2 linked regions of the Krasilnikovia cinnamomea genome follow. The protein of the gene in region 1 binds, or shares a complex with, the protein of each later gene. Links are inferred from orthologs where the notes say so. Each region holds a gene or a part of one and is shown in the gene's direction. Other genes may lie near its edges.

What was found.
Region 2: rplJ (region 1) and EV385_RS24485 share a complex: the UniProt entries of both Bacillus subtilis proteins name them as parts of the ribosomal stalk of the 50S ribosomal subunit. The link is inferred for Krasilnikovia cinnamomea from one-to-one orthologs.

The regions. Positions count from the first base shown.
Region 1 is NZ_SHKY01000001.1:4,119,402-4,122,112, forward strand. It holds rplJ (50S ribosomal protein L10), read left to right. Parts: upstream 1-938; coding sequence 939-1,484; downstream 1,485-2,711. Other genes in the region: rplA (50S ribosomal protein L1), read left to right, coding at 1-476; rplL (50S ribosomal protein L7/L12), read left to right, coding at 1,539-1,928; rpoB (DNA-directed RNA polymerase subunit beta), read left to right, coding at 2,522-2,711. UniProt on the Bacillus subtilis protein: Forms part of the ribosomal stalk, playing a central role in the interaction of the ribosome with GTP-bound translation factors (such as IF-2, EF-Tu, EF-G and RF3).
Region 2 is NZ_SHKY01000001.1:5,351,838-5,362,358, forward strand. What follows is about bases 1-2,891. They hold EV385_RS24485 (uL11 family ribosomal protein), read left to right. Parts: upstream 1-1,178; coding sequence 1,179-1,604; downstream 1,605-2,891. Other genes in these bases: EV385_RS24480 (lytic transglycosylase domain-containing protein), read left to right, coding at 1-780; EV385_RS24490 (ATP-dependent Clp protease proteolytic subunit), read right to left, coding at 1,673-2,311; EV385_RS24495 (cysteine hydrolase family protein), read left to right, coding at 2,493-2,891. In the rest of the region: more of EV385_RS24495, read left to right, coding at 2,892-3,128; EV385_RS24500 (maleylpyruvate isomerase family mycothiol-dependent enzyme), read right to left, coding at 3,173-3,877; EV385_RS24510 (hypothetical protein), read left to right, coding at 5,057-6,811; EV385_RS24520 (Rieske (2Fe-2S) protein), read left to right, coding at 10,283-10,521. UniProt on the Bacillus subtilis protein: Forms part of the ribosomal stalk which helps the ribosome interact with GTP-bound translation factors. Required to recruit RqcH, which is part of the ribosome quality control system (RQC), to stalled 50S ribosomal subunits.

The DNA.
Region 1 (2,711 bases):
GCCCGAAGGCCGAGGAGGCCGTGGCCGCCGGTGCGGACGAGGTCGGCACGGACGAACTGGTCGCCCGGATCCAGGGCGGCTGGCTGGACTTCGACGCCGCGATCGCCACCCCGGACCAGATGGCCAAGATCGGCCGGATTGCCCGTATCCTCGGCCCCCGTGGCCTGATGCCGAACCCGAAGACCGGCACGGTGACCATGGACGTCGCCAAGGCGGTCTCGGACATCAAGGGCGGCAAGATCACCTTCCGGGTGGACAAGCACTCGAACCTGCACCTGATCATCGGTAAGGCGTCGTTCTCGGCCGACCAGCTGGTCGACAACTACGCCGCGGTCCTCGACGAGGTCCTGCGCGCGAAGCCGTCCGCGGCCAAGGGCAAGTACCTCAAGAAGGTCACCGTCACCACCACCATGGGCCCGGGCATCCAGATCGACCCGAACGTGGTGAAGAACCTGCGCGAGAGCGCCGACGTCTGACGTCACGCCGCATCGCGTCGAGAGCCCCCCGGACCATTCCGGGGGGCTCTCGCATGTCCCAGATCCCCGGTCGGAGTCGACGGCCGCTCCGACCGTGATGCCGTCGGCGATCGGGAACAAGCCGCGTGGCGGGGACGACCCGCGAGGCACGAGATGGGCGGATTTGGTTTCGCGGGCGGGGCCGCGTACTCTTCGTTTCGAAGTTCCACCCACAGACCGCCGGTCGCCGTGGCACCCGTCGTCGGACAGTTTCGTTCTCCGACGGAGGCCGCAGCCGAAGGCCCCGCAACCCGCGGGCGGCCCGCGCAGGGGAGAACGGTTCGCGACCATCGTCTGCGAGCCGCGGTCCTAGCCGACCGCGTCTGGCCGTCAATGTCCGCCCCGTGCGCTCACCTGCGCCGGGGCGTTTCTCGTGTTCGGGCCTGGATCTTCCGGCGGCTCGAGCAAGGAGAGAGGAGGGACATGGCGGACAAGCCGGTCCGGGCCGACAAGGCCACTGCCGTTGCCGAACTGACGGACCAGTTCCGGAACTCGAAGGCCGCTGTGTTGACCGAGTACCGCGGTCTCACGGTTGCCCAGCTCACCGAGCTGCGGCGGGCGCTCGGCAAGGAGACTACGTACTCCGTGTCGAAGAACACGCTCGCGAAGCGGGCGGCGACCGAGGCGGGCATCGAGGGTCTCGACGCGCTGTTCACCGGTCCTACCGCGCTCGCCTTCGTCAGCGGTGACCCGGTCGAGGCGGCCAAGGGTCTGCGGGCCTTCGCCAAGGCCCACCCGGTCATGGTCATCAAGGGCGGCGTCTTCGAGGGCAAGGCCATCACGGCCGCCGAGGTCAACAAGATCGCTGACCTCGAGTCCCGCGAGGTGCTGCTGGCCAAGCTGGCCGGCGCCATGAAGGGCAACTTGACGAAGGCGGCGGGCCTGTTCCAGGCGCCGCTGTCCAAGACTGCCCGCCTGGCGGCGGCACTGCAGGACAAGAAGAGCGCAGAGGGTTCCGCAGAGGGCTGAAGCCCCGCGCGGAGTTGACTTTTCATTTTCAGAAACAAGGAAAGGACGCCAGACATGGCGAAGCTCAGCACTGCGGAGCTGCTCGACGCGTTCAAGGAGATGACGCTGATCGAGCTCTCGGAGTTCGTGAAGCAGTTCGAGGAGACCTTCGAGGTCACCGCGGCCGCCCCGGTTGCCGTTGCGGCCGCCGCGGCCCCGGGTGGCGGCGACGGTGGCGCGGCCGAGGCCGAGAAGGACTCCTTCGACGTCGTTCTGGAGAGCGACGGCGGCAAGAAGATCCAGGTCATCAAGGTCGTGCGTGAGCTGACCGGCCTGGGCCTCAAGGAGGCCAAGGACGCCGTCGAGGGTGCCCCCAAGGCGATCCTGGAGGGTGTCAACAAGGAGAAGGCCGAGGCTGCCAAGGCCAAGCTCGAGGGCGAAGGCGCCAAGGTTACGCTCAAGTGAGCTGACGCTGCGTAACGGCAAAGGGTGGGGGTCCATTAGGGCCTCCACCTTTTGTCATTTCTGTGCTTTCGCAGGTCAGGTCGCCTTTCCGGGGCGGTCAGGTTGCCGACTGACAAATGTCGCCAACCCGTACCGGGCGTGCGTTATGGTCGCTATGCCGCGTCCGTTGGGCGACGGCACGGCGCCGAGACCCTTGACTGTGTGTCCGCTGGCAGGCACGCTGACATCAGCAAGTTTCCGCGCTTGCGACAGCCCGCCTGTGGGTACACCGAGACGAACGGGACCCGCGGACGGCACGAGGGAGAGACGCCGCGTTCCAGAGCGGCCCCGCTTGCGGCACCGGCCCCGAGAGGCGCCGGTAGGAGGCCGCGGGGACGCGCTCCGCAGCGCCCCTCGGCGAGGGCTGGACAGCGGTTAGCCGAGCGGCTACACTGCTAGTTTGCGCTGCCTTCTGTCTTGCGCCCTGCCAGGATATCCATCCGGATAACTTCCTGGGGGGTCCATTGGAGTGCACGCAGCCAGAAAGTGCACGCAGACAGTTGCATACCGCAGCTCAGCCGCATCAGCAGCACCGGTCCTCGGAAGGACGCATCTTGGCAGCTTCCCGCCCTGCGAAGACCAGTCGTACGTCGAGCGCATACGCTCCCCGCCGCATCTCGTTCGGCAGGATCACCGAGCAACTTGAGGTTCCCAACCTCCTCGCCATCCAGACCGAGTCCTTCGACTGGCTGGTCGGGAACGAGGCTTGGCAGGCTCGCTCGGCGGACGACCCGCACGCCCACT
Region 2 (10,521 bases), 1.2 Mb from region 1 along the record:
GCGGTGGTCGCGGTGGTGCTAGCGGCCGGGTGCGGGCTTGGCCGGCACGACGACAACGCCGGGAGCGCGGCGCCCGCGCCGGTGGATCTGGCCTCGTCGGAGCCGGTCGTGCCGGTGGTGACCGAGTCACCCGCCCCGGAGCCCAGCACGGCGTCGCCGACGGCGTCGCGGACCGCACCGACCAAGCCGAAGGCCAAGACCAAGACCAAAGCGGCACCCACCGAGGATCCGAACAACTTCCAGGCGCCCGCGTGCGCCAAGCACGAGGGCGTCAAGGTCTCCAAGTCGAAGGCGAAATCGGCGCTGAACGCCGCGGCGGGCAAGTCCTACTGGCCGACGTCGGCGCCGTCGCTGAAGCTGCCGGCCCGGCTCGTGCTGGCGACCGCATGGCACGAGAGCGGCTGGCAGTCCGACATCGTCAACTGCGACGGCGGGCGCGGGCTCATGCAGGTCATGCCCGACACCCAAAAGATGATCAACGACCGGTTCGGGCAGGCGTTCGACGCCCACGACTACCGCCAGAACGCCGTCCTCGGCGCCAACTACCTGGCCTGGCTGACGAAGTACTTCGGCGACAAGTACTTCAAGGAGAACTACAGCCTCAAGGCCAGCGACTGCCGCAGCCACTCCAGCGTGTGCCTGCTCAACGTGGTGATCGCCGCGTACAACGCCGGGTTCGGCACGGCCGAGGCGGCGTTGGGCGACAAGCAACTGCCCAATCCCGAGTACGTCGACTCGGTCCGGTCGTTGATGGCGTCCTGCTACTGCGACCGGTACTGACCGCACGGCGACCCGCACCGACGAGCCCGGCCGGCGGCAGACTCCCGGTTCAGCCGGGGCAGCCAACGGGTGCCACGGCGAGGACTGGGGCTGGTTCCGCGGGTTTCGGTGCAGCTCACCGCCGCGCGCTCCGGGGGCAGCCTCTCCCTGGCGGTGTATGCGCGGGACCTCGATTCCGGGGAATGGTTCCTCGCGGACGATCTGTCATTGACCAGCGGTTGAGGGCCGCCCACGGGGCCCACCCCGGCCGGGTTACACTGGTGGGCGCTACCCGGGACTAACGCCGTTTTGACCACTTCGTGGGCGCGGCTGTAAGGTCTCGGGGTTGTTGTGCGTTCAGATGCTGGCGGCGCTCCCTACTTCGGCCCGTGCAGCACACACGAAGGAGCCCTGAAGCAATGCCGCCCAAGAAGAAGACCCACGTGGTGACCCTCGCGCTGGAGGCGGGCAACGCCGCGATGGTCGACCTCGGCAAGATGCTCGGCCCGACCGGCGCCAACATGCGGGCGGTCAAGGTTGAGTACGACGAGGCCACCGCCAACCAGCGCGGGGAGATCATTCCGGTCGTCGTCACGGTCTTCGAGGACCGCAGCCACCAGCTGACCTACAAGACCCCGCCGACGAGCTTCCTGATCCGTAAGGCGCTCGGGATCCAGTCCGGCGCGTCGAACCCGCTGACCCAGACGGTGGGCACCCTGTCCGCCGAGCAGGTCCGTACGATCGCGGAGCGCAAGCTGCCCGACCTCAACGCCAACGACGTCGAGGCCGCGATCAAGGTCGTCGCCGGTACGGCCCGCTCGATGGGCGTCAAGGTCGCCGAGTAACTCGTACCTGAAAAGGCGCGAACCCGAACGGGTTCGCGCCTTTTTGCGCTTCGCGCGGCGCAACGACCTCAGGCCGAGTCGGTGTCCTCGCCGATCACCGTGTCGATGAGTCCGTAGTCGCGCGCCTGCGCCGCCGTCAGGCTGCGCCCGGCCGCCAGGTCGTCCTCGATCCGGGTGCGTGACTGCCCGGTCAGGCCGGCGAGCCGCAGCACGACCTCCTCGAGTTCGCGCAGGTGCTGGCCGGCGGCCGCCGCGACCTCGTCCGCCGTGCCGGTGACCCCGGCCGCGTGCGGCTCGGCCAGCCGGAACCGTGCGTGCCGGTACGCCACCCGGGTCCGTGCCGCCGCCAGCACCGCCAGCACGGCCCCGCCCGCCTCCCCGGTGACCACCGCATGCACCGGTGCCGTCATCGCGTCGATGACATCGACGATCGACAGGGCCGCGCCCAGTTCGCCGCCGGAGCTGGCCATGTGCACCTGCACCGGGGCGGGCCCGGTCGCGTCGAGGGTCAGCAGGGCGGCCGCGACGCCGGTGGCGGACTGCCCGGTCAGCGGGCCGCGAAGCATGACGATCCGCTGGTCGAACAGCCGTTCCTCAAGCCAGCCGGGCACGGTCGGGCCGGCGTCGCCGGGCGGTGGTGGTGGCCACCCGGCGGGGGAGGGGTCCGGCGTGGGGTGCCAGCGCAGGGGTTCATGTCGTAGGTCCACCGGCACCTCCGCGCGTGTTCGCCACCGTCCACCCGCCGCCAGGCGCCGGCGGGGGTGTCGCCCAGTCTAGGTTCGGCGGCGCGCCGCGACGGAGCCCTTCAGCTGAGGGCGGACGGTGTGGCGGTGTGTTTGCATGGACACCTGAGGTCACCGCGTCCGCATCTTCGCTGGGGGTTGAGCCGTGTCCGACACGTTGCACCTGGATCCCGCCACGACCGCGCTCGTGCTCATCGAGTACCAGAATGAGTTCACCTCGGACGGTGGTGCCCTGCACGGCGCCGTGGCGGCGGTGATGGACAAGACCGGGATGCTGCCGAAGACCGTGGCGCTGGTGGAGGCGGCCCGGGCGGCCGGTGTCACGATCATGCATGCGCCGATCACGTTCGCTCCCGGGTACGGCGAGTTGAGCCGGCATCCGTACGGGATCCTCAAGGGCGTGGTGGACGGCAACGCGTTCGTCAAGGGCACGTGGGGTGCGGCCATCGTGGACGTTCTCGCACCGGCCGAAGGGGACATCCTCGTCGAGGGCAAACGTGGGCTGGACACGTTCGCCAGCACGAACCTCGACTTCATTCTGCGCAGCCGGGGCATCACGACGGTGATCCTGGGTGGCTTCCTCACCAACTGTTGTGTCGAGTCCACGATGCGCAGCGCGTACGAGAACGGCTACCGGGTGATCACGTTGACCGACTGCACGGCGGCGACCTCGGCCGAGGAGCACGACAACGCGATCGCCTACGACTACCCGATGTTCTCGCTGCCCGTGGAGGCTGCGCAGATCATGGCCGCGTTGGGCCGCGTGGAATCCCTGCCGTAGCGCGGTGAACGGCCGGAACCCCTTGGCCGGCGACGTGGATCAGCTCACATCCAGGTCGCCGGGGTCGGCAGCGCACCGTCGGGGGAGACCGTGAGGTCGGCGCCGTCGCCGCGTCCGGCGAGCCACGCCGCCAGGGACCGGGTCGGGCCGCTGACCACCGGGGCCGTGGCGCGGTCACCGATGACCAGCTCATGGTCCAGACCGAACGGGCGCAGCACCAGCGCGGGCGCGTCGGCGCCCGCGCCGCCCACGATCTCGCGCAGCAGCCGCAGGGCGAACGCTTCGGACCAGTCCGTGGGGGTGTACCCGGCACCGAGATCCACGTGGTGCACCTCCACCTCCCGCAGGCGTACCCAGGGCAGGGCGGCGGCGAGCTGGTTGCGGCCGGGGATGTGGAACGTCCACGCCTCGGCGGGCATGGCGGCGGCCGCGTCGGCCATCCGTTCGTGCGCGGCGCGCAGGTCGGCGAGCTGGTCGGCCAGGGGTCGCTCGGCCCCGGCCTCGATGCCCTCCACGCGAGCCGCCGGTGAGGCGTACGCCGGTGTCTCGACGCCGGTGCGCGCCCAGGTGAGCAGGTTGGTGATGGCGTCCGCCTGGCGTGCCAGGTGGGTCAGGACGTGGCCCCGGGTCCAGCCCGCCAGCTCGGACGGCGCGGCGACGGCATCGTCGTCGAGGGACTCGGCGGCGCGCAGCAGGCGCTGCGTCGCCTCCTCCACGTCGGTCATCAGCGCGAGCGGATCGACCGTCATGACGGATCGCACCGAGGGTCGCGCGGGCGGGCGGGGAAGGGCGCGATCATGACCGGACGCCCCGAGTGTCGTAGTGCGGCTGGTCCGCGGTCAGGGGTGGGTGTGCCGGGGGTTGCCAGGAAGTGGCCGACATGGCTTGAACCCTACTGGTCGGCACCGACAACCCGGCACCGGAATTCGCTTTCCCGGGCGTAGCGGTGACCGTACGGTCTGTGCAGACCCGTCGATCGAGCCCCCGAAGGAGGTAGGCAGCGTGTCGGATCTGTCCCTCCTGGGCTGGGACGATGGCTTCGCCGACGCCTATCGGCAGTTCGACCGTGCCGACACGGTGCCCGCCCGGGTGCTGCGGGCCGACCGCGGCGTCTGCACCGTCCTGGACGCCGCCGGGGTGGGACGGGCCAGCCTGGGCGGCCCGGTGCTCATCTGCGCCGCCGCGGATCCGGCCCGGCTGCCGTGCCCGGGCGACTGGGTGGTGCTGCGGCGCTGGCCGGACCGCCGCACCACGGTCGAGTACGTGCTGCCCCGCCGCACGGCACTGCTCGGACCCGCCGGGGACGCCGGTGCCGCGGGGCCGGTGCTGGCCGCCAACATGGACACCGTCGCGGTGGTCGAGCCGATCAGTCCCCGCGCCGACGACGCCCGGGTCGAACGCCTGCTGGCCCTGGCCGGGGCGTCCGGGGCGCGGCCGGTGGTGGTGCTGTCGAAGTCGGACGCCGCCCCAGACCTCGACGCGATCACCCGGCGGGTGGCCGCCGTGGCGCCGGGCGTACCCGTGTTGCCGGTCAGCGCGTCGCGCGGCGACGGGCTGACCGCGGTGCGCGCACTGCTCGGGCCGGGGCGCACGCTGGCACTGCTCGGTCCGGCGGGCGCCGGCAAATCGACGCTGGTCGACGCGCTGGCCGGGGCCACCGTGATGCCGGTACGGGAGGTCCGCGGCGGTGGCGGCGACGCTGAACCGGGGGCGGGCCGGAGGCTCGTTCCGGTGCCGGGCGGCGGTGCTGTCCTGGATACGCCCGGGATCCGGGAGATCGGGCTGCGGGGCACCGTCGGCGGGGGCGCGCGTCACCGGGCCCTGTCCTGACGCCGGGGTCGGCTGCCTGGCAGAATGCTGCGGTGCACGCGGTCACCGAGGCGGTCGACGGGCGGGCGGAGCCCGGAACCCCGGAGCCCGTCGCGCCGGTGCCCGGTGCGTCCGTAGGGCGCTGGCGGCGGCTGGCCGGCCCGGGTGCCCTGCTGAGCTACCTCGCGCTGGCGGTGCTGGTGCTGCTGCAGCTGTGGCGCGACCCGAACGGGCGGGTGCTGTCCGCCAACGACGACGACCACGGCGTCTTCCTGTTCATGATCGCGCACGGTGAGCGGGTCGTGTTCCACGGCGCCGACCTGCTGGTCAGCGACCGGCTCAACGCCCCGGCCGGGGTGAACATGATGGCGAACACCTCGGTGCTGGCCCTCAGCCTGCCGGCCGCGCCGGTCACCCACCTACTGGGCGCCGGGGTGTCGGTGGCGTTGCTGCTCACCCTTGGCCTGGCGGGCACCGCCGCGGCCTGGTACTGGCTGTTCACCCGGCTGGTCCGGGGCCGCCTGGCCGCCTGGTTGGGTGGTCTGTGGTGCGGGTTCGCGCCGGCCATGGTGTCGCACGCCAACGGGCATGTGAACTTCGTCTGCCAGTTCGTGGTGCCGTTCATCGTGTGGCAGGTGCTGCGGCTGCGCGAGCCGGGGCGGGTGGTGCGCGGCGGGCTGGCGCTCGCGCTGCTCATCACGGTGCAGGCCTTCATCAACGAGGAGACGCTGCTGTTCACGGCGCTGGCGCTGGGCGTGTTCGCGCTGGCGTACGCGGTGCAGCGGCGGCGCGAGGCCGTGGCGGTGTGGCGCCGGTTCGTCGCGGGGCTGGGTGTCGCCGCCGCGGCGGCGGGGGCGCTGCTGGCGTACCCGCTGTGGCACCAGTTCTTCGGCGCGGGCAGCTATCACGGGCAGCCGTTCCCGCCGGACCAGTACGTGACCGACCTGCTCTCCCTCGGCGCGTACGCGCGGCAGTCACTGGCCGGCAACGCCGCCCTGGCCCGCGCGGTCAGTGTCAGCGCGACCGAGGAGAACACCTTCTTCGGCGTACCGATGCTGATCATGCTGGGTGTGATGGTGGTCATGCTGTGGCGCTCGGCGGCGGCGCGGGCCACCGCGCTGGCCGGCGCGGTCCTGCTCGTGATGTCGCTGGGCCCGCAGTTGCGCGTCGCCGGGCACGACACCGGCATCCCGCTGCCGTTCGGGCTGATCAGCCACGTGCCGATCCTGGACCTGGTGAGCGTGACCCGGTTCGCGATGGTCAGTGCGACGCTCGTGGGGGTGCTGATCGCGTTGGCGGCCGACCGGATCCGGGACTACCCGCACCGGCGGCGGGTCGCGTTCTGGGCCGGGCTGGCCGTGGCGCTGGTGCCGGTCCTGCCCAAGCCGTTGCCCATCGTGGGCGCCGACCCGCTGCCGCCGTTTCTCACCCAGGGCACCTGGCGGCAGTACGTGAGCGCCGACCGGACCCTGGTGCCGGTGCCGCTGCCCGAGGTGACCCACGGGCGGGCGGGGATGCGCTGGGCCGCCCTGTCGGGGCTGGAGTTCGCGGTGCCGGGCGGCTACTTCATGGGCCCGGCCGACCCGCCCAGCGACGAGACCGGCTCGTGGCATGCGCCGCCGCGCGCCAGCACGGTGCTGCTGGACTGGGTGCGCGAGTACGGCATCCGGCCGGTGCTGACGCCCGTCGACCGGCGGGCCGCGCGCACCGACCTGAGCTTCTGGCGTGCCGACGCGGTGGTGCTGGTGCCCGGCAGCGACAAGGCGGACCTGCTGGCGGCGACGCTGACTGACCTGCTGGGGCGCTCCCCGCAGAGGATCGGCGGCGTGCAGGTGTGGGACGTCCGAGATCTGGCGGTCGCCCCGCCCGGGTGACGTCTGGGGTGGCCGATCTGGGGGAATGTGCAGCAACTGCGGGGCGCTGCACCTAGGCCGGCGGAACTTGTCGTACCCCGTGGCTAGAGTTGCCGCGACTGAAGCCCGGACCGAAGACCAAGACCCCGAAGACCCTAGACGGAGTGGCTGGCTGTGGCCGACCGACTGATCATCCGCGGCGCGCGTGAGCACAATCTGCGCGACGTCAACCTCGACCTGCCCCGGGACGCCCTCATCGTGTTCACCGGGTTGTCCGGCTCCGGCAAGTCCAGCCTCGCCTTCGACACGATCTTCGCCGAGGGCCAGCGCCGCTACGTCGAGTCCCTGTCGTCGTACGCGCGGCAGTTCCTCGGCCAGATGGACAAACCCGACGTCGACTTCATCGAGGGTCTGTCACCGGCGGTCTCCATCGACCAGAAGTCGACCTCCCGCAACCCGCGCTCCACGGTCGGCACGATCACGGAGGTCTACGACTACCTGCGGCTGCTGTTCGCCCGTACCGGTATCCCGCACTGCCCCGTGTGCGGGGAGCGGATCAGCCGGCAGACCCCGCAGCAGATCGTCGACCGGGTCCTCGCGATGCCCGACGGCACCCGCTTCATGGTGCTGGCCCCCGTGGTGCGCGGCCGCAAGGGCGAGTATGTCGACCTCTTCGGCGAGTTGCAGTCCAAGGGCTACGCCCGCGCCCGCGTCGACGGGGTGGTGCACCCGCTCACCGAGCCGCCGAAGCTGAAGAAGCAGGAGAAACACACCATCGAGGTGGTGGTCGACCGGCTCAGCGTGAAATCGGGCAGCAAGCAGCGCCTCACCGACTCGGTGGAGAGTGCCCTGCAACTGTCCGGGGGCATGGTGCTGCTCGACTTCGTCGACCTGCCGGAGGACGACCCGCACCGGGAGCGGCGCTTCTCCGAGCACCTGGCCTGCCCCAACGACCACCCACTCGCGATCGAGGATCTCGAACCGCGGGTGTTCTCCTTCAACGCTCCCTACGGCGCCTGCCCGGAGTGCACCGGGCTGGGCACCCGCAAGGAGGTCGACCCGGAGCTGATCATCCCGGACGTGGAGCGCAGCCTGCGCGAGGGCGCGATCCAGCCGTGGTCGGGCGGCACCACCCTGGAGTACTTCCTGCGGTTGCTGGAGGCGCTCGGCGAGCAGGAGAAGTTCAGCATCGACACCCCGTGGCGGCAGCTGCCGGCCCGGGCGCAGAAGACGATCCTGTACGGCTCCGACGACCAGGTCCACGTCCGCTACCGCAACAAGTACGGCCGGGAGCGGTCCTACTACACGGGCTTCGAGGGTGTGGTGCAGTGGCTCGAACGCCGCCACGCCGACACCGAGAGCGACTGGTCCCGGGACAAGTACGAGGGGTACATGCGCGACGTGCCGTGCCCGTCGTGCGGTGGGGCCCGGCTCAAGCCCGAGGTCCTGGCGGTGACGATCGCCGGCAAGAGCATCGCCGAGGTGTGCTCGCTGTCGGTGGGCGACTGCGCCGAGCTGCTGGCCACGATCGAGCTCGACGGCCGGCAGAAGATGATCGCCGAGCGGGTGCTCAAGGAGATCAACGCCCGGCTGCGGTTCCTCGTCGACGTGGGTCTGGACTACCTGTCGCTCGACCGCGGTGCCGGCACCCTGTCCGGCGGCGAGGCGCAGCGGATCCGGCTGGCCACCCAGATCGGCTCCGGCCTGGTCGGCGTGCTGTACGTGCTGGACGAACCGTCCATCGGCCTGCATCAGCGGGACAACCACCGGCTCATCGAGACGCTGGTGCGGCTCAAGAAGCTCGGCAACACGCTGATCGTGGTCGAGCACGACGAGGACACCATCCGGACCGCGGACTGGGTCGTCGACATCGGCCCGGGCGCGGGTGAACACGGCGGGCGGATCGTGCACAGCGGGCCGGTGCAGGGCCTGCTGGACAGCAAGGAGTCGCCGACCGGGGCGTACCTGTCCGGGCGCAAGTCGATACCCACTCCGATGGTCCGCCGTCCCCGCGTGACCGGCCGGGAGCTGGTGGTGCAGGGCGCCCGCGAGCACAACCTGCGCAACCTGACGGTGGGCTTCCCGCTGGGGCAGTTCGTCGCGGTCACCGGGGTCAGCGGCTCGGGCAAGTCGACGCTGGTCAACGACATCCTGCACACCGTGCTGGCCAACCAGATCAACGGCGCCCGGATGGTGCCCGGCCGGCACACCCGCGTCACCGGGCTGGAGCACGTCGACAAGGTGGTGGGGGTCGACCAGTCGCCGATCGGGCGTACCCCACGGTCGAACCCGGCCACCTACACCGGGGTGTTCGACAACATCCGCAAGTTGTTCGCCGAGACGACCGAGGCGAAGGTGCGCGGGTACGGCCCGGGCCGGTTCTCCTTCAACGTCAAGGGCGGCCGCTGCGAGAACTGCGCGGGCGACGGCACGATCAAGATCGAGATGAACTTCCTGCCGGACGTCTACGTCCCGTGCGAGGTGTGCAAGGGCGCCCGGTACAACCGGGAGACCCTGGAGGTGCACTACAAGGGGCGCACGATCTCCGAGGTGCTGGAGATGCCGATCGAGGAGGCGGCGGAGTTCTTCTCCGCGATCCCGGCGATCCACCGTCACCTGCGCACCCTGGTGGACGTGGGTCTGGGCTACGTACGGCTCGGCCAGCCCGCCCCCACTCTGTCCGGCGGCGAGGCGCAGCGCGTCAAGCTGGCCTCGGAACTGCAGAAGCGCTCCACGGGCCGCACCGTGTACGTGCTCGACGAGCCGACCACCGGCCTGCACTTCGAGGACATCCGCAAGCTGCTTACGGTGCTCGGTGGGCTGGTTGACAAGGGCAACACGGTGATCGTCATCGAGCACAACCTCGATGTGATCAAGACCGCGGACTGGCTGATCGACATGGGCCCGGAAGGCGGCAGCAAGGGCGGGCTCGTGCTGGCCACCGGCACCCCGGAGGAGTTGGCCGAGGTGCCCGAAAGCCACACCGGCAGCTTCCTGCGTCACGTCCTGGGGCTGTCCGGGCAGCCGAAGGGATGCGCCGCGGCGGTGGCCCGCGCCGCCAAGGCGAACGGCAACGGCAACGGCAAGACGACCGCCGGTGCCCGGTCCACCGGCGCCACGCGTACCCGAGCAAAGGCAAACGGTGCGGCCGCGAGCACCGCGAAGGCGAACGGTGCGGCGACGGCTACCGCGAAGCCGCGCGCCGCGCGGTCGCGGGCCGCCGCTGACAGCTGAACCTTCCCGCTCTCAGGTAACACACAGCTACGCCGGGCCCGCATGCCGCAGGCCCGGCGTCACTGTGTCGGCCAAGCACGGGAGGCCGCGAAATCCACCCGAAAGCCTCCCGCAAACGCCACAAAGGGGGAGAACGCCGCCCGAGGTGCCCGGATAATTTCGGTCAGACCCATGAACCACTGCGGTGGATTCCGCGTATCTACAGACAACGCCGCGTAAGGTCCGGGCGCGGCCGAGGGCACTGGAGGGTACCGACACATGACTGACGTGCAGGCGAGGACCGACATCGCGCATCCGCAGGGTGAGCCGACCCGCCAGGGCGCAGTGGCGCCCCGCCGCGCCGTGCTGGCGGGTGCCGGTGCCCTCGGCGCCACCTGCCTGCTGGCCGCGTGCGGCACATCGGGCGGCAGCAGCGGTACGAACCCCAACGGCAGCGACTTCCAGAACAATCCCGCCCCGGCGGGTAGCAAGGGTGCCGACGCGGGCTTTCCGTCCGG